DNA from 3 places in the Luteococcus sp. H101 genome. Region 1 is predicted to be linked to each of the others. Evidence: riboswitches for the same ligand, from Rfam matches in the RefSeq annotation. Region 1 holds a riboswitch; each other region holds the start of a gene.
The links. A riboswitch is a leader RNA that binds a small molecule or an ion and turns the genes downstream of it on or off. The one in region 1 is predicted to bind cobalamin.
Positions count from the first base shown of each region.

Region 2: linked by a shared signal. The riboswitch ahead of AAEX60_RS02220 (ABC transporter substrate-binding protein) and the one ahead of AAEX60_RS09450 (hypothetical protein) in region 1 are both predicted to bind cobalamin.
Region 3: linked by a shared signal. The riboswitch ahead of cobN (cobaltochelatase subunit CobN) and the one ahead of AAEX60_RS09450 (hypothetical protein) in region 1 are both predicted to bind cobalamin.

Region 1 is NZ_JBCDMW010000022.1:84,027-89,970, reverse strand. It holds gene AAEX60_RS09460 (ABC transporter ATP-binding protein) at 1-460, shown strand, start outside; gene AAEX60_RS09455 (hypothetical protein) at 430-2,034, shown strand; gene AAEX60_RS09450 (hypothetical protein) at 2,129-2,791, opposite strand; adenosylcobalamin-variant (AdoCbl-variant) riboswitch at 2,879-2,960, opposite strand; gene AAEX60_RS09445 (class I SAM-dependent methyltransferase) at 3,006-3,602, opposite strand; gene truA (tRNA pseudouridine(38-40) synthase TruA) at 3,599-4,408, opposite strand; gene trmB (tRNA (guanosine(46)-N7)-methyltransferase TrmB) at 4,498-5,274, opposite strand; gene AAEX60_RS09430 (SRPBCC family protein) at 5,358-5,822, shown strand.
Region 2 is NZ_JBCDMW010000007.1:108,470-114,413, reverse strand. It holds gene AAEX60_RS02235 (ABC-2 transporter permease) at 1-356, opposite strand, end outside; gene AAEX60_RS02230 (ABC transporter ATP-binding protein) at 397-1,221, opposite strand; gene AAEX60_RS02225 (GntR family transcriptional regulator) at 1,218-1,595, opposite strand; cobalamin riboswitch at 1,710-1,890, shown strand; gene AAEX60_RS02220 (ABC transporter substrate-binding protein) at 2,043-3,563, shown strand; gene AAEX60_RS02215 (ABC transporter permease) at 3,556-4,503, shown strand; gene nikC (nickel transporter permease) at 4,500-5,336, shown strand; gene AAEX60_RS02205 (ABC transporter ATP-binding protein) at 5,333-5,944, shown strand, end outside.
Region 3 is NZ_JBCDMW010000004.1:67,074-73,017, forward strand. It holds gene AAEX60_RS00950 (hypothetical protein) at 1-337, shown strand, start outside; gene AAEX60_RS00955 (EamA family transporter) at 365-1,261, opposite strand; gene AAEX60_RS00960 (mechanosensitive ion channel family protein) at 1,426-2,316, opposite strand; cobalamin riboswitch at 2,392-2,515, shown strand; gene cobN (cobaltochelatase subunit CobN) at 2,520-5,944, shown strand, end outside.

The sequences.
Region 1 (5,944 bases):
GCGCGGCGTTGCACCCGACCAGATCGAGAGTCGGGCCCAGGCACTGCTGCGCGCCCTGGGGCTGACGCAGGACGCCAATACCTTGGTCTGCGACTATTCCGCCGGCATGACCAAGAAGATCGGGCTGGCCTGTGCCCTGGTGCACAATCCGCGACTGCTGGTGCTGGACGAGCCCTTCGAGGCGGTGGATCCCGTCTCCGGCCAGGCGATCCGGCAGATCCTGCACGACTTCGTGGCCGGTGGCGGCACCGTCGTGCTGTCCAGCCATGTGATGGAGCTGGTGGAGAGCCTGTGCGATGCGGTCGCGGTGGTTGCCAACGGGCGGGTGCTGGCGATCGGCCCGACGGCCGAGGTGACCCAGGGGCGGCGACTGCAGGAGCGCTTCATCGAGCTGGTGGGCGGGACGAGCGACGCGGGGGAGGGGTTGGCATGGTTGGGACACTCGTCCGACTCAAACTGACGCTGCTGCGACGCTCACTGCAGGGTCAGACCGCCAAGATCATCGGCCTGGTGGTGATCGGCCTCTACGCCCTGGGGGCCCTCGGCTGGCTGTCGGTCGCCCTGATGGGGCTGCGCCTCGCCTCCGACCAGTTGCACGGCGGCGCCACCACCGTCGGCTTCGCAGCGCTGACCCTGGGCTGGCCGCTGGGCACCCTGCTGGTCTCCGGCAGCGACCAGACCCTGGACCCGGGCCGGTTCGCGCTCTTCCCGGTGAGTGCCCGGCAGCTGATGCCGGGGCTGCTGGTCTCCGGCCTGGTGGGGATCGGGGGCGTCTTCACGGCGCTGCTGGCCCTGGTCCAGGTGGCCAGTTGGAGCACCGGCGCCTTGACGGCAATGTGCGCGTTGGTTGCGGCGATCCTCGGCTGCACCACCTGCATCCTGTTGGCCCGCACCGCGGCTGCCAGCTTTTCGTCGGCGCTCAGCACCCGCCGCTACCGGGACGGTGCCGCGCTGCTGCTGGGCCTGCTGGCGATGGGCAGCGGAGTCGGCGTCCAGTTGGTGATTCGCTGGCTGGGCAATGTGGAGCAGCTCGAACAGCGGGCGGCGCGCCTGGCCTCGGTGGCCTCCTGGACGCCCTTCGGCTGGGCCTGGGCGCTTCCCTGGGATGCGGCCACCGGCCGATGGGGCCTGCTGGCGGCCCACACTGCGCTGGCCGTCGCGCTGGTCGCGGCACTGTGGCTGCTCTGGGAACGTTCCCTGTCCCGGGCGCTAACCTCGCCGCTGGAAGCCGGTGGTGCCGGTGGGCGGGCCAAGGCGCACTCCGTTGTGGACCGGCTGGTGCCCTCGGGGCCAGCCGGAGCGATCGCGGGCCGCTCGCTGCGCTACTGGCGTCGTGACCCCCGGCACCTGGTGTTGGCCGTCTCGGTGCTGCTGATGCCGCTGCTGATGCTGGCCCCCAGCCTGCTCGGGGGCTCCGGGGAGGATTCGATGATCAGCGGGCGCGGGATCCTGTTCCCGGCGATCTTCTCCATGCTGCTGTTGGGATCCCTGGCCGTGGCGCAGGAGATCAGTTACGACGGGAGCGCGCTGTGGATGCACATCTCCGCCGGGGTCAGTGGCCGGGCCGACCGACTGGGCCGGCTGCTGGCCGCCGGATGGATCCTGCTGCCCATCGCCCTGCTGATCGACGTCGTGCTGATGGCGGTCTCCGACGGATGGGCACTGGCGCCGGAACTGGTGGGTGGCACGCTCGGATCACTGCTGGTGGGAGCCGCCGTCGGCACCGTCACCGGTGCCTTCTGGCAGGTGCCGCAGCCGCCGCCCGGGCAGAACGCCTTCTCCCGTGGGGAGGGCGGCGGCGCGGCGGGCATCCTGCTCAGTCTGGTCAGCATGCTCGCCACCGGCCTGCTGGCCCTGCCCTTCATCATCCCGCTCTTCCTGACCGCGTCGCGGCCCTGGCTGGGCTGGTTGCTGCTGGGCGCAGCACCGGTCTACGGACTGGCCCTGCTGGCCGGCTCGGTGGTCTGGGGCGGCCGGGTGCTGGAGCGCAGCTGGCCCGAGGTGCTCAAACAGGTCACCTACAGCAAGGAGTGATCACCCCGGGTGCCCAGCCTGCCCAACGTCGCCCCGGCCGTGTGGCACGATCGGCAGGGCGACGCCGCGACGGGTGGATGGGTCTGCGGGCGGCTCAGGCCTTCTTGCGACGGCTGGCCAGGAAGGCGGCGGCCCCGGCGCAGAGCAGCAGTGCCACCACGCCGATGGTGGCCCACGGGGTGTCCTTCTTGCCAGCCTCCTGCGCGGGCGCGGTGCTGGCGGGGGACGACGGTGCAGCGCTGGTGCTGGCCGTCCCGGCGGCGCCGTCCAGCGCAGGCATCGTCGGGGTGCACTGCTTGCCATAGCACCAGCCCTCGAGGGTGCCGGCCTTCGGCTTGGACTGGTCCGCGCCCACCTGGCTGAAGGTCCACTTCCCGCCCTTGGTGGCGGTGTAGTACTGCCAGTAGTTGCCGTCGAACTTGGCCGGGCAGGCGGCCGGCTCCCCGTCCATCGCGCAGATCATCTGGGTCTTGGGATCCTTGGTGATCTTCACCCCGGCGCTGGTGAGCAGCTCGGTGCCGCTGGCCGCCTTCTCCACGCACTTGTTGACCATCAGCTCACCCTTGGAGCTCTGCACCACCAGCCACACCTTGCCCTGGTCCAGGCAGTCGGTGGTCTGGTTGGCGGGCAGGACGCGGGCCGGGGCGTGGGCGGCGTCGGACGGCAGGGGAGCGGCGACGGCGGCCAGTGGTGCCAGGGACAGGGTGGCCGCGGCGGCGCCGGTGGCGACGAGCTGGCGAGCGGTGGCGGTGAGCACAGTGGTTCCTTTCGGCGGCCGGAAGGCGGCCGCGGATGCCCCCACCCGCGACTCGCCCGCAGACCACGACGGGTGGTGATGAGTCTGCCGACGCCGGGTACTCCGACTGTACGGTTGCGGGTCAGTTCCGGGCTTGCACCGGATTCCCCCAGCGGCGGCAATGCGCCGAAGACTACTGCACGGGGCTCTGCGGCGTCGCCGCGGTGCCTCCGGGTCAGCCGCCCGGGCGCACCTCCAGCACCCGGAAGCCCTTGTGGGAGGCCAGTCGCTCACAGGCATAGCCTTGCTCGGTCAGCCAGCGGGCCAGCGAGTCCGCGCCCAGGTTCTTGCCCACCACCAGTACCGCGCGCCCGGTCGGTGCCAGTCGGGGGAGCCAGGTCAACAGCAGCTCGTGCAAGGCGGGCTTGCCGATCCGGATCGGCGGATTGCTCCAGATCTCGTCATAGCGGGTGGCCGGGTCGGCCTGCTCGGGCAGGAGGGCCTGCACCCGGCCGCCAGCGCCGATCACGTCGGCATTGAGCCTGGTCAGCGCCAGGGCACGCTCGTTCACGTCGACGGCGTCCACCACACTGCCCGGGCAGGCGGCGGCCAGGGCGACGGCGATCGGGCCATAGCCACAGCCAAGATCAAGAAGCCGGGCACCGTCGTGCGGCGGCGCCACCTCGTCCAACATGATCTTGGTGGCCGGATCCAGTCGGGTGCCCGAGAAGACGCCGTTGGCCGTCGTCAGGGTGAGCTCCTGCCCCCAGATGGTGGCGTGGATCTGGCGGCGCTTCTCCGGGCCGTCCGGGGTGGTGAAGTAGTGGCTCACGGGGCCTCCAGGGGGGTCTCGGGCAGGGTGCGCACGGCGCGGGAGAGTTCGGCGCGAACTGCCAGCTGGTCGTCGTCGGGGTAGCCGACCTCCTCCAGGCACAGGCCCTTGGCCGGCATCACCAGCACCCCGCTGTGCCGCTTGGGCGAGGCCATCACCTCGGCCAGCCAGGCCTGGTCCCGTCGCCCGGTGCCGACCGTGGTCATGGCCCCCATCAGCGAACGGACCATGGAGTGGCAGAAGGCGTCGGCGGTGACGGTGTATTCCAGCACTCCGTCGGGGGTCCGCGCGGCGTGCAGGCCGGTCAGGGTGCGGATGGTGGTGGCCCCGTCGCGCGGCTTGCAGAAGGGCGCGAAGTCATGCAGACCCAGCAGCATCCGGGCGGCCTCATTGGTGGCGTCCACGTCGACGACGCCGCGGATCTGCGCGATGTGCCCGCGCAGCAGCGGATCTGGCCGCGAGACCTCGTCCCAGACCCGGTAGACATAGCGACGCCAGATGGCCGAGAAGCGGGCGTCGAAGCCGGGCGGGGCGGGGCTCACCCGCAGCACCTGCAGGTCCTCGTCCAGCACCCGGTCCAGCCGTCGCTGCAGCCGCGAGGTGTCCACCGTCGACGGCAGGTCCACGTGGGCCACCTGGCCGCGGGCGTGCACCCCGGCGTCGGTGCGGCCGGCGACGGTGAGCTGCACCGGCTCGCGCAACCGCAGCACCTGGGTGATCCAGCGTTCCAGTTCGCCCTGCACGGTGCGCAGGTCCGGTTGGCTGGCCCAGCCAGAGAAGCGGGCGCCGTCATAGGCGATGTCCAACCGCCAACGGGTGAGGGGGGTCGACGGGGCCTCGACAGGCTCGGCCGTCGGGGTTCGGCCCTGCTCGGCCGTCGGGTCGGGATGGCCGGTCACGAGGTCTTCCGATAGGTCAGGTCGTGGATGGTGCGGCCGGCTGCCAGGCCCTTGCGTTCGTACTTGGTGACTGGGCGCAGCTCCAGCCGCGGCGCCCACCCGGTGTTCTCGGGATCGGCCGGGTCCAGGTGTTCGTTCACCAACCCGGAGGCGACGTCCAACACCTCCCGCATCCATTCGGCGTAGTCATCCCAGTCGGTGGCCAGCCGCCAGCGCCCGCCGTCGACCAGCCGGGAACGCACCAGCTGCGCGAAGTCGGCGCCGACCAGACGTCGCTTGTGGTGGCGGACCTTGTGCCACGGGTCGGCGAAGAAGAGCCACAGCTCGCTGATCGAGCCCGGCTCGAAGAGGTGTTCCAGGCCCTGCTGGCCATTGCCCATCACGATCCGGATGTTGTCCACGCCCTCCCGCGCCATCCGGCTGAGGGTTGAGGCGACGGCGGGCTGGAAGACCTCGAAGGCCACCACATTCGCCTCGGGATGCGCCTTGGCCATCGCGACGAGGGATTCCCCGGTGCCGGAGCCGATCTCCACGATCAGCGGTGCCTCCCGGCCGAAGACCACCTCCCAGTCGGGCTGGGGCTGCGCGACGATCGAGGTCTCCGTCTCGCCCTGCGCCACCTCGATCACCCAGCGGTCATGGTGCGCCTCCCACGCCTTGACCTGCGAGTCATTCATCCGGGCGCTGCGCCGCACGAAGCTCACCACCTCGCGGTGGACGCGACGCTTGCGGGGCGGTTGGTCCGGCGTCGACGGGCTCACGTCAGGGGGCATTGGCACCGGACAATCCTACGGGCGATGTCAGCGTCCAGCGGAATCGCTGGCCGCCGCGCTCCGGCCTCCGCAAGGCTGGCAGGATGACGACCACTGAAAGTCTCACCATTTCCCGCGTGATCGATGCGCCCGCCAAGGACATCTTCGACGTGCTCACGCTGCCCCGCAACCATGTCTCGATCGACGCGTCGGAGATGGTGCGCGGTGCCGAGCAGGGCGACCAGCGGATCCAGGCGGTCGGCGACGTCTTCAGCATGGACATGTTCCACGAGAAGATGGGCGGCGAGTACCGGATGGAGAACCATGTCACCGGGCTGATCGAGAACAAGCTGCTGGCCTGGCGACCGGCCCGCGAGGGGGAGGAGCCCGGCGGCTGGGAATGGGTCTACGAGCTGGAGCCCGAGGGGTCCCAGGCCACCAAGGTCTCGCTCACCTATGACTGGAGTGAGGTACGCAGCAGCAAGTTCAAGTCCCGCTTCCCGATCCTGCCGGCGCAGGTGCTGGAGGACACGCTGGCGCAGCTGGCCGCGCGGGTCAGCGAGAAGTAGGTCCACAAGAGCCGACGTATCCAGACCCAACCGGCGACCCCCCGGGTCAAGAAGCGACGAGGGTCGCCGTTCCGGTGGGGAACGGCGGCCCTCGTCATGCGTCGCTCGACAGGCTCAGGAGC
Region 2 (5,944 bases), on a different contig from region 1:
AACCATCCGAAGACTTGAGGAGAGTCGACCCCCAAGGCAGGTGCGGCGAGGTGCACCACCCACGCGACCAGCCAGGGCAGGAAGGTCACGGCTGCAGCCACCAGCACGAACAGGTAGTGGCCGCGCATCACGTCGGCCCGTCGGGCGGGCAGTGCGCCGAGGAACTGGGTCAACTCGCCCTGCTCGATGGTCGCGAACAGGTTCATCACCGCCATGACCGCGAAGACCGTGACGAAGGGGAGGAAGAAGCTGGTGTTTCCGGCCGCCAGCCCCAGCGTCGAGATCCCCAGGATGATGCCGAGCGCCCGGAACGCCGGCCTCATGATGCGTAGGTCCAGGACGAGGAACTTGATCATGGACGAGCCTTTCTGCTTGCGGGAAGGGTCTGCAGAAAAGTCACGCATGTCGCCCCTCCTTGGCCAGGGCGATCACGACCTGCTCCACGCTGGGCGCTTCGCTCAGCACACCATCCGGCAGCGCGACGGTGTCCTCGGTGCGCATGAGGCCGTCCCAGCCGGCGTCGTGCTGGCGAGCACCAAGCACCAACTGCTGAACCGGGGCGAGGGAATCACGCCCTCCCTTGACCAGTCGGAAGCCGTCGATCACCTCCTGCAGCGGACCACCGGCCACCAGCCGGCCAGCGCTCATCACGGCCAGATGATCGGCGATCTTCTCGATGTCGCTGGTGATGTGGGAGCTGAACAGGACGGTGTGGTTCTCGTCGGTCATGTACTCGGCGATCATGTCGATCAGTTCGCTGCGGGCCAGCGGGTCCAGACCGCTGGTGGGCTCGTCGAAGAGCAGCAGCTCGGCGTCGTGGGCCATGGCGATGGCCAGTTGCAGCTTCATCCCCATGCCGCGCGAGAGGTTGTGGACCCGCTTGTCCATCTCCAGGCCACCCCAGCCCGCGATCCGCTGGAAGGTGGCGTCGCTCCAGTTCGGGTAGAAGGGCTTCAACGCGGGCGCAATCTCGCGGAGCCGCCAGTTGCGGGGCAGGCTCGGGACGTCGAAGACGACGCCGACGCGCTCGCGGTCGATCAGCTGGCTGCTGCCCGACGTGGGGTGCACCAGCCCCAGGGCGATCTTGAGCAGGGTGGTCTTGCCGGCCCCATTGGCACCAACCAGGCCGGTCACGTAGCCGCGGGGCAACTCGAAGGTGATGGGCCCCAGCGAGAAGCCGGGGAAGTCCTTGGTGATGGCGTGCATCACGAGTGGGTTCATGATTCCTCCGTGAGAAGGGCGTCGAGCACCTGATGGAGCTCGGTGGGGGTCAGGGACGCGAGCCGTGCCGCCGCGATGGCCTTGCCGAGGTGGGCCTCGACGTCACGCAGCACCTGCTCGCGGACCAGTTCGGAGTCGCGGGGCAGGACGAAACTGCCCTTTCCCGGGACATTGGTGACGAAACCCTCGGCGGCCAGATCGCTGAACGCGCGGGTGGTCGTGATCACACTGACCTGCAGGTCGCGCGCCAGCCCACGGATGCTGGGCAGGGCGTCGCCTTCCGCGAGTTCCCCGCGCAGGATCGCGGCCTTGATCTGGGCCTTGATCTGCTCATAGATCGGCACGCCGCTGGTGTTCGAGAGCACAATGTCCATGGATCCCCCCTACTGTCTATATTCACTATAGACAGTAGGTACGATCAGTTCAAGGGCGGCGTCACCACATCTGCTTCCATGACCGACGCCGAGTTGGCTCTCCCCGTTGCTACGCTGCGCCACGTACACGTAGGTGCCCGTCAGGGCCCAACAGAGAAGCCGGTGTGATTCCGGCGCGGTCTCGCCACTGTGACAGGGAGGCCGCACTCACGATGCCACTGGCCCTTCGGGGCTGGGAAGGCGAGTGCGGCCAATGAACTGGAGCCAGGAGAACTGCCTGCGTGTTCGTTCAGGAATCCACGCAGATGGAGGGAACGAGAATGGGCGCACACCCGTGCCCGCTGCGAGCCACTGTTGGCCGGTCATCGGTCAGCCCTGTGGCCGAGTTCTGCTGCCTGGATTCTCTTCCGGGTGCCCCGGCATCCACGACACTGGAGAGAAACCACCATGAAGAAGACCCTCGTCGCCCTCGCGACAGCCGCCGTTGCCCTGACTGGATGCGGCATCCAGGATGACTCAGCATCGACGGGAGCCGCGCACACGCTGCGCCTGGTGACCGTCTACCCGGCCAACACCACCGACCCGCACATGGTGCAGACGGCCTTCATCCTCAATTCCGGCACCGTCGAGACGCTGGTCAAGCTGGACATCAAGACCGGTACCCTGAGTCCCGGTCTGGCCACGGCGTGGACCCAGAAGGGCAATACCTGGCAGCTCACCATCCGCGACGGGGTCACCTTCCACAACGGCAAGGCGTTGACCGCGCAGGTGGTGCAGCAGAACATCGAGCGGGCCATCAGCAAGAACCCCGGAGTCAAGGCGCTGCTGCCCATCGCGTCGATGAAGGCCGACGGTCAGACCCTGACGATCACCACCACCAAGCCCTATGCGGGCCTGATGAGCGAGTTCGTCCATTTCAACACCGCCATCATCGACCCCGAAGCCGGCATCGAGAAGCCCATCGGAACCGGCCCCTTCAAGTTCGACAGCTTCACGACCACCGGGGCGGCCGAACTGAGCCGCTTCGACGGCTACTGGGATGGCAGGGCCAGGCTGGAGCGGGCCACGATGACCGCGAACCAGGACGCGAATGCCCGGCTACTGGCGCTGCAGTCCGGCGAGGCCGACGTGATCTACCGGCCCTCCACCGAGACCCTTGACGGACTGAAGAAGGACGACCGGTACACCGTCGAGACCCGGACGGGAACCCGGGTCTACCACCTGCTGTTCAACTTCAAGGGCCCCCAGGCCGAACTCTGGGGGAAGCAGGACTTCCGTCAGGGAATCGACGCACTGCTGGACCGGCGGGCCATCGCCAAGACCGTGATGAGCGGCTACGGCGAGGCCACCGACAATCCCTTCGCCGGCAAGACCGCCGTTTCTCCCGGGCAGGTGACCCGGCCGTCCGGCAAGGAGGCGGCCCTCAGGTACTTCCAACGGGCCGGGCTGGAGGTCAGCAACGGAAAGGTGACCAGCAAGGGCAAGCCCCTCACCATGAACATCGTCACCTATGTGGCGCGGCCCGAGCTGCCCCAGATCGCCCAGGTGATGGAGAACTCCGCCAGCCAGGTCGGGATCACCTTCAAGATCGTCACCGCTGACAACATCGACGAGCACCTGACCAGCAAGGAATGGGATGTTGCCACCTATTCGGCCAATACCGTGACCCGCGGCGACGGGTCCTATTTCATCCACGGTTCACTCACCCCCGGCGGCGCACAGAACCACGGGCAGCTGGACGACCCCGCCCTGAACAAGCTGATCGATCGGTTCAACAGTGCGCCGGATGCCACCCAACGGGCCAGCGTGGCCAGACAGCTGGGGGTCACGGTCCGCGACCGCCAGCTCAACAGCTACCTGGTGGCACCGATGGAGACCGCCGCCTTCGCCAAGGGCGTCACGGGCTGGCAGACCCCCAGCAATGAGTTCGAGTACCCGATGATCACCAAGGACCTCGACCGTGGCTGACCCCCTGGTCCGGCTGCTGCGGCACACGGCCGGGATCGGATTCAGCATCTGGTTCCTCACCGTGGTGAGTTTCCTGGTGGTGGCCCTGGCACCCGGTGACGCCGCACTGTCGGTGCTGAGGGTGGACACCATCGCCCACAGCCAGGCCGAGATTGCTGCCTATCGCGCCCAGCTGGGGCTGGACGATCCGCTGCTGGTGCGGTACTGGCGTTATCTGTCGGGACTGCTGCGCGGGGACCTCGGGATGTCGGTGATGACCGGTCAGACGGTGGCGCACGAGTTGGGCGAGGCCCTGCCCGCAACCGCCCTGCTGGCACTGTCCTCCATCACCGTGACCCTGGTCCTGGTGGTTACCCTTGGAACCCTGGCCGCCACCCATCCCGACACATGGATCGATCGGCTGGTGTCCGCGGGGTGCTACCTGGGGGCCTCCATGCCCACCTTCTGGCTGGGACTGCTGCTGATCCAGTGGTTTGCGGTGGACCTGCGGTTGTTGCCGGCCTCGGGCTGGCGCGGTGGAGCCGGGCTGGTGCTGCCCTGCGCGGCCCTGGCCGTGGCGATCGCCCCGCCCTTCATCAAGCTCTTCCGCAACTCCTTCCAGGAGACCCAGCATCGGGATTTCGTCCGTTCGGCCCGCGCCCGGGGAGTTCCCGAGCGGGTGTTGCGTCGAGCGCACGTGCTGCGGGCCAGCCTGATTCCCGTCGTCACGATGATGGGCGTCAGCCTGGGCAGTCTGCTCTCGGGTTCCGTGGTGGTGGAGGCCGTCTTCGGGCTGCCCGGGGTGGGCAAGCTGGCCGTCGAGGCGGTCACCCGTCGCGACTATGCGGTGATCCAGGGCTTCATCCTGGTGATCGGGATCGCCATCATCGGGATCAACCTGCTGGTTGACCTGAGCTACCGCTGGATCAGCCCGGAAGTCCGGCTGAAAGGGACACGATGAATCGCACCGTCAACCGCAATACCGTGACCCTGGCCACCGCCACCGTGCTGCTCCTGTTGCTCGGGCTGGCTGGCCCGTGGCTGGCCCCGCACGATCCGCTGCAGGTGGATCTCACGCAGGCCTTGCTGCCAAGCAGTTGGCAGCACCTTGCCGGAACCGACCAACTCGGCCGCGACATCTGGTCCCGAATCCTCACCGGTGGCCGCACCACGGTCGGGATCTCCATGCTGGCGCTGGCGCTCTCGGCCGGGATCGGCGTACCGCTCGGTCTCTACTCGGGCTACCTGGGCGGCGGACTCGACTGGGCCCTGATGCGGCTCTGCGACGCCTTCATGGCGCTGCCTGAGTACGTGGTGGCCATCGTGCTGACCGGCCTGCTGGGCCCGGGCGTGTTCAACCTGGTCCTCGCGATCGTGGTGGTCAAGTGGATCGGCTACACCCGGCTGGTGCGCAGCATCGTCGTGGAGGAGAAGACCCGGGACTACTTCATGTCGGCCAGGATCAGTGGCGCACGGACCGCACGGATCATCCGCCGGCACCTGGTCCCCCACGTGATCGGGCCCGTGCTCAGCCTGGCGACGCTCGACATCGGCAAGATCGTGTTGCTGGTGGCCTCCTTGTCCTTCCTGGGGCTGGGTGTGCCCCAACCCTCCCCGGAATGGGGCGCCATGCTGAATGAGGGGCGCGCCTACTTCGGCCGGACCTCGTTGTTGATGTTCGCCCCGGGGCTGGCGATCTTCGTCGTGGTCCTGCTGACCAGCCTGGCCGGCGACGCGCTGGCCAAGCAGTACTCCACCGACCCCACCCGGATCACGACGGGAGCCGCCAGATGACCCTGCAGATCGAGGACCTGAGGGTCACGGCACCCCACGGGTTGGAGCTGGTGCACGGAATCGACGTCGAGGTGCAGCCCGGCGAATGGTTCGCACTGGGGGGCGAGAGCGGCTCCGGCAAGAGCGTGACCGCCCACGCCATCGGAGACCTGCTGCCGGTTGGCCTGACGCGCACGGCCCGAACGCTCCGGCTGGGTCAGCACGACCTGCTGACCCAGGGACGACGGCAGATGCGCCGGATCCGGGGCACGGAGATCTGCTACGTCTTCCAGAACTATGCCGGTGCCTTCTCCCCCTACCACCGGATCGGTGCCCACATGACGGAGGCCCTGGGGGCACACGGGACGACGAACAGTTCGGCGTACCACAGCACCATCCTGACCGCGCTGGAGGAGGTGGGCTTGGACCCGGAGGCCACGGCCAACCGATACCCCTTCCAGCTCAGCGGTGGCCAGCTGCAGCGGGTGGTGCTGGCGACGGCCGTCATGGCGCGACCGCGGCTGTTGATCGCCGACGAACCCACCACGGCCCTCGACGCCGTTACCCAGGCAGATGTGCTGGCCAGGATCGACCAGCTCCGGGCCAGCACGGGCTGCGCGGTGCTGTTC
Region 3 (5,944 bases), on a different contig from region 1:
GTGGGCGCTGGGAGACCAGGCCCGGTTCGCGGCGCAGCTGCCCTGCCAGGACGGCGCCAGCCAGGTGCTGGGCCTGATGCGGCAGGTGGATGCGGGCCAGGCCTGGGGGCTGCACCGGCTGGAGGGCGCCGCGATCAAGGGTGGTTGGGGCCCGTCGTCGGGTGCTGGCTACCTGGTGCGCCAGCTGGCGGTGCTGCCGGTGGATGGCGGTCAGCTGGGCGTGGCGGTGATGGTGGATTCCCCCGCTGGCTTCGAGGCCGGGGTGCGAGACCTGGACGCCATCGCCGGCTGGGTGCGGGAGCACCGGGCGGAGCTGCCGGCCGGCGGGAACTGCTGACCACTGCTGCTCCTCGCCGAGCCTGGTTCAGGCGGAGCGGGTGGCGCCGATCGAGGCGACGATCACGCAGCCCATCGCCAGCAGATCGGTGGGGCTGAGCTTCTCGCCCAGCAGGATCAGGGCGGCCAGGGCCGCGGCCGCCGGCTCCAGGCTCATCAGGATGCCAAAGACCCGTGGTGGGATGGACTTCAGCGCCACCATTTCCAGCGAGTACGGGATCACGGAGCTGAGCAGGCCCACCCCGGCGCCCGCCAGCAGCACGTCGGGCCGCCAGATCTGGGCGCCGCCCTGCGCGATGGCCGGAACTGCCAGCGCGACGGCACCCAGGCCGCAGGCCAGGGTGAGGGCGTCCCTGCTGGCCCAGGTGCGGCCGGCCCGGGCGGCGGTGGCGATGTAGCCGGCCCACAGCGCCCCGGCCAACAGGGCGAAGAAGACGCCCACGGGGTCCATTCCGGTGGGGGTGAAACCCAGCAGCGCCACCCCGGCTAGGGCCAGCAGGGCCCACAACACGTCGCGGGCCCGACGGCTGCCCAGCACCGACAATCCCAACGGGCCAAGGAACTCCAGCGTGACCGCCAGCCCCAGTGGGAGCCGGGCGAAGGCCTCGTAGATGCTGACATTCATCCCCACCAGGCAAACGGCATAGGCCAGCCCGTCGCGCCAGGAGCGGGCGGGGGCGGCCGCGTTCCCTGCGCCTGTTCCTGCCACGGCTCCTGAGCCTGCCGAAGGGCGTCGGGCCCGGGCGAGCGCGCCCAGCACCAGCAGCGCCACCGCGGCGGCCGCGAGCCGCAACCAGGCCATGGTCACCGGCGGCACCACCCCGAACAGGTTCTTGGCCACCGCCGCGCCCAGCTGCACCGAGGCGATGGCGCCCAGCACCATCCAGATGGCGCCGGGCATGGCACGGGCGGTCTGGGAGGTCACCCGGTCACCATCTCACAGGGGCTACTGGGGGCCGCTTCCTGTCCGTCGAATCTTGGTCAACAGCCCAGTTATCCCGATAGAGCGGATATCGGGGTCCACTGCCACTATGGCAGTGCGCAACGGCATCTGCTCTACTGGGAAAATAGGTCAGGCGTCCAAGAAATTCAGGGGGCGGTGGAGCCGGATCCCCAGCCGGAGATCGCGCCCCGGATCCCGGCCGCGTCCAGGGCTCGTTTGGCCTGCTCCCGGAGCTCCCGTTGCACCCCCCACTGCTGGTTGGCAAGGCACTTCGCGCTGATCCGCAGGGTCATCGCCTGGCCGGTGATGGTCTCGACGCCGAGCACCTCGGGCGGGTCGATCAGGTCGGCCGCGTACTGCTCGTCGGCGGCGAAAGTGGTGCAGACCCGCTCCAGCACTTCGACGGCGCGGGCCGGATCCTCCGTCGGATTGATCGGCAGGTCGATCGTCGCGATGCTCCAGCCCTGGGACACATTGCCCAGCGTGGTGATCTCGCCATTGCGCAGGTACCAGAGCATCCCGTTGGCGTCGCGGACGCTGGTGACTCGCAGCCCGACGTGCTCCACCGTGCCGGTGATCTCGTTCACGGTGATCACGTCGCCGACGCCGAACTGGTCTTCCAGGATCAGGAAGATGCCGCTGATCACGTCCTTCACCAGGCTCTGCGCGCCGAAGGCCAGGGCGACGCCGCCGACGCCGGCCGAGGCGAGCACCGGCGCTAGGTTGATCCCGATGTGGCTCAGGATGGTCAGTACCGCCACGGTGACGATCAGGAAGGTGGCGGCGCTGCCCAGGATCGAGCCCATGGTGGCGGCGCGCTGGCTCTGCCGCTGCGATTCCATCCCGGTGGCGGCCGCCAGGATCTGGCCGGGGCGGCCCAGCTTGTCCAGGTGCTGCTTGGCGCGATCCGTGGACAGCTTGACCATCCGTCGGATGGCCACCTGCACCAGCCACCGGCCGATCACCGCCAGCGCGATGATCACTGCGATGGCGACGGCCGTGTCCGGCCAGACGAAGACGAGACTCTGCAACAGCATGGCTCCATTGTGTCGGGTCGGCCGGGCGGCTGGCGCCGCACGGCAAGGGCTGGCGGCCGGTACCCGACGGCTGGCTAGACTGACCCCGCTCGCGGCGCAGGAACCCGGTGTGAGTCCGGGGCGGTTCCGCCACTGTGAATGTGCTTGTCATTGCTTGATGGGCACCAAGCCAGACACTCACCGCGGGCATGACCTGAACGACGATGGGGCGAGAACCCCACCCAGGAGGAAAAGTGCGCATCGCGTTGCTGTCCACGTCCGACACCGACCTGCTCTCCGCCCGCGCCAGCGGCGCCGAGTACGTGCTCGCTAATCCGGCCCGCTCCGGCCACCAGTCGATGGCCGAACTGATCGAAGGGTGTGACCTGGTCCTGGCGCGCATCCTGGGTGGGCCGCAGGACCTGTGCGAGGGTTTCCGCCGGATCGCCGCCACCGGGATTCCCACCGTCGTGCTCGGCGGCGAGCAACAGCCCAACGCCGAGCTGATGGAACTCTCGACCGTGCCGATGGGTGTCGCGGCCGAGGCACACCGCTACCTCGCCGAGGGCGGCCCCGAGAACCTGGCCCAGCTGCACGCCTTCCTGGGGGACACGGTGCTGCTCACCGGCGAGGGATTCGAAGCCCCGCAGGAAATCCCGTCCTGGGGTTGGGCCCGTCGCGAGCCGGTGGCGGGTGCCGGGGACCTCGCCAAGGTGGGCATCCTCTACTACCGCGCCCACGAGGCCAGCGGGAACACCGCCTTTGCGCACGCCCTGGCCGACGCCGTCGACGCCACCGGGCAGGCCGTCGGGCTGCCGATCTTTGCCGGCTCGCTGCGCTCGGCCCCCGACGCGCTCTATGAAGCCCTGGGTGAGTTGGATGCCCTGGTGGTCACGGTCCTGGCGGCCGGCGGCAGCACTCCGGCAACCGCCGGCGCAGGTGGGGATGACGAGGCCTGGGACGTGGAGCGGATGGCCGCCCTGGACATCCCCGTCATCCAGGGCCTCTGCCTGACCAGCTCCCGGGCGGACTGGCAGGCCAGCGATGACGGCGTCAGTCCGCTGGATGCCGCCACCCAGATCGCCATCCCGGAGTTCGACGGGCGGATCATCGCCGGGCCGTTCAGCTTCAAGGAGTTCGACGACGAGGGGCTGCCCCACTACGTCGCCGACCCGGAGCGCTGCACCCGCCTTGCCCGGCTCGCCACCCACCACGCCCGGTTGAGACACCTTCCCAACAAGGACAAGAAGATCGCGCTGATGCTGTCCGCCTACCCCACCAAGCACGCCCGGATCGGCAATGCGGTGGGCCTGGACACCCCCGTCTCCGCGGTGCGGCTGCTGCGCCGGCTGCGTGACGAGGGTTATGACCTGGGTGGGGAGAACGAGGTCACCCGGATCATCGACGGTGATGACGACACCGTCGCCGGCGACGCCCTGATCCACGCCCTGATCGCGGCCGGTGGACAGGATGAGGAGTGGCTGACCAGCGCCCAGCTCACCGATGCGCACGTCCGGATCACCCCCGAGCAGTACCGCGAGTGGACCGCGGACCTCCCCTCGGTTCTGCGTGAGCAGATGACCGAGGCCTGGGGTGAGGGCCCCGGTCAGCTCTTCGTCAACGACGACGGCGAACTGGTGCTGGCCACCCTGCAGGCCGGCAATGTGGTGCTGATGATCCAGCCGCCCCGCGGCTTCGGGGAGAATCCCGTCGCGATCTACCACGACCCGGACATGGCGCCCAGCCACCACTACATCGGCGCCTACCGCTGGATCGAGCACGGTTTCGGCGCCGACGCGGTGGTCCACCTGGGCAAGCACGGCTCGATGGAGTGGCTGCCGGGCAAGAATGCGGCGCTGTCCGCCGCCTGCGGGCCGGATGCCGCGATCGGTTCGCTGCCGCTGATCTATCCCTTCCTGGTCAACGATCCCGGGGAGGGGGCGCAGGCCAAGCGGCGGGCGCACGCGGTGATCGTCGACCACCTGGTGCCGCCGATGGCGCGCGCCGAGAGCTACGGCGACATCGCCCGGTTGGAGCAGCTGCTGGACGAGCACGCCAACATCGCGGCGATGGACCCGGCCAAGCTGCCCGCCATCCGCGGCGAGATCTGGAGCCTGATGCGGGCCGCGGAGATGCACCGTGACCTGGGCCTGGAGGAGCGTCCGGAGGACGAGGAGTTCGACCACTTCCTGCTGCACGTCGACGGCTGGCTGTGCGAGATCAAGGACGCCCAGATCCGCGACGGCCTGCACACCCTGGGCAGCGCTCCGGCCGGTGAGGCCCGGGTGAACCTCGTGCTGGCCATCCTGCGCGCCAGCCAGGTCTGGGGTGGCGCCACCGCCGCGGTCCCCGGGCTGCGTCGCGCGCTGGGGCTGGCCGACGACGCGGATGCCGTGCGCACCGACGAGGTGGAGGGCGTCGCGCGGGAGTTGGTGCAGGCCATGGAGGAGGCCGGCTGGATCCCGGAGGCCGCGGACCGGGTGGCCTCGACGAGCCCGGCCAGCGTGGATGCTGCGGAGGTCGCCCGGGTGCTGCGCTTTGCCGCCGAGCAGGTGGTTCCCCGCCTGGCCCGCACCACCGACGAGCTGACCGCCGTCATCCACGCCCTGGCGGGCGGCTTCATCAACGCCGGACCGTCGGGCTCGCCGCTGCGCGGCCTGGTCAACGTGCTGCCCACCGGCCGCAACTACTACACCGTCGACCCCAGGGCCATCCCGTCGCGGCTGGCCTGGGAGACGGGTCAGGCGATGGCCGACTCGCTGCTCAAGCGCTACCTGGACGAGACCGGCGATTACCCAAGCTCCGTGGGGCTGAGCGTCTGGGGGACGTCGGCCATGCGCACCAGCGGCGACGACATCGCGGAGGTCCTTGCCCTGCTGGGAGTCAGGCCGGAATGGGACGAGGCCTCGCGGCGCGTCAACAGCCTGCAGGTGATCCCGCTGGAGGAACTGGGTCGGCCGCGGATCGACGTCACGGTGCGCATTTCCGGCTTCTTCCGCGACGCCTTCCCGCACGTCGTCGCGATGTTGGACGACGCGGTGCAGCTTGTCGCAGGTCTCGAGGAGCCCGACGACCAGAACCATGTGCGCGCCCACAGCGCCGCGGACCTGGCCGAGCACGGCGACGAACGCCGTAGCCGCACCCGCATCTTCGGCTCCAAGCCGGGCAGCTATGGCGCCGGCATCCTGCAGGTGGTGGAGAGCGGCAACTGGCGCAGCGACGAGGACCTGGCGGAGGTCTACACGGCCTGGGGCGGCTATGCCTACGGCCGCGGCCTGGACGGCGTCCCGGCCAGCGAGGACATGCGCACCAACTACCGTCGGATCAAGGTGGCGGCCAAGAATGTCGACAACGTGGAGAGCGACATCCTGGACTCCGACGACTTCTACCAGTACCACGGCGGCATGCTGGCCACGGTGCGCGCCCTGACCGGTGCCGAGCCGAAGGCCTACGTCGGCGACTCCACCAGCCCGGACCGGATCCGCACCCGCAGCCTGGCGGAGGAGACCGCCCGCGTCTTCCGCGCCCGGGTCGTCAACCCGCGCTGGATCTCCGCGATGCAGCGACACGGCTACAAGGGCGCCTTCGAGCTGGCGGCGACGGTGGACTACCTGTTCGGTTTCGATGCGACGGCCGGGGTGGTGCCGGA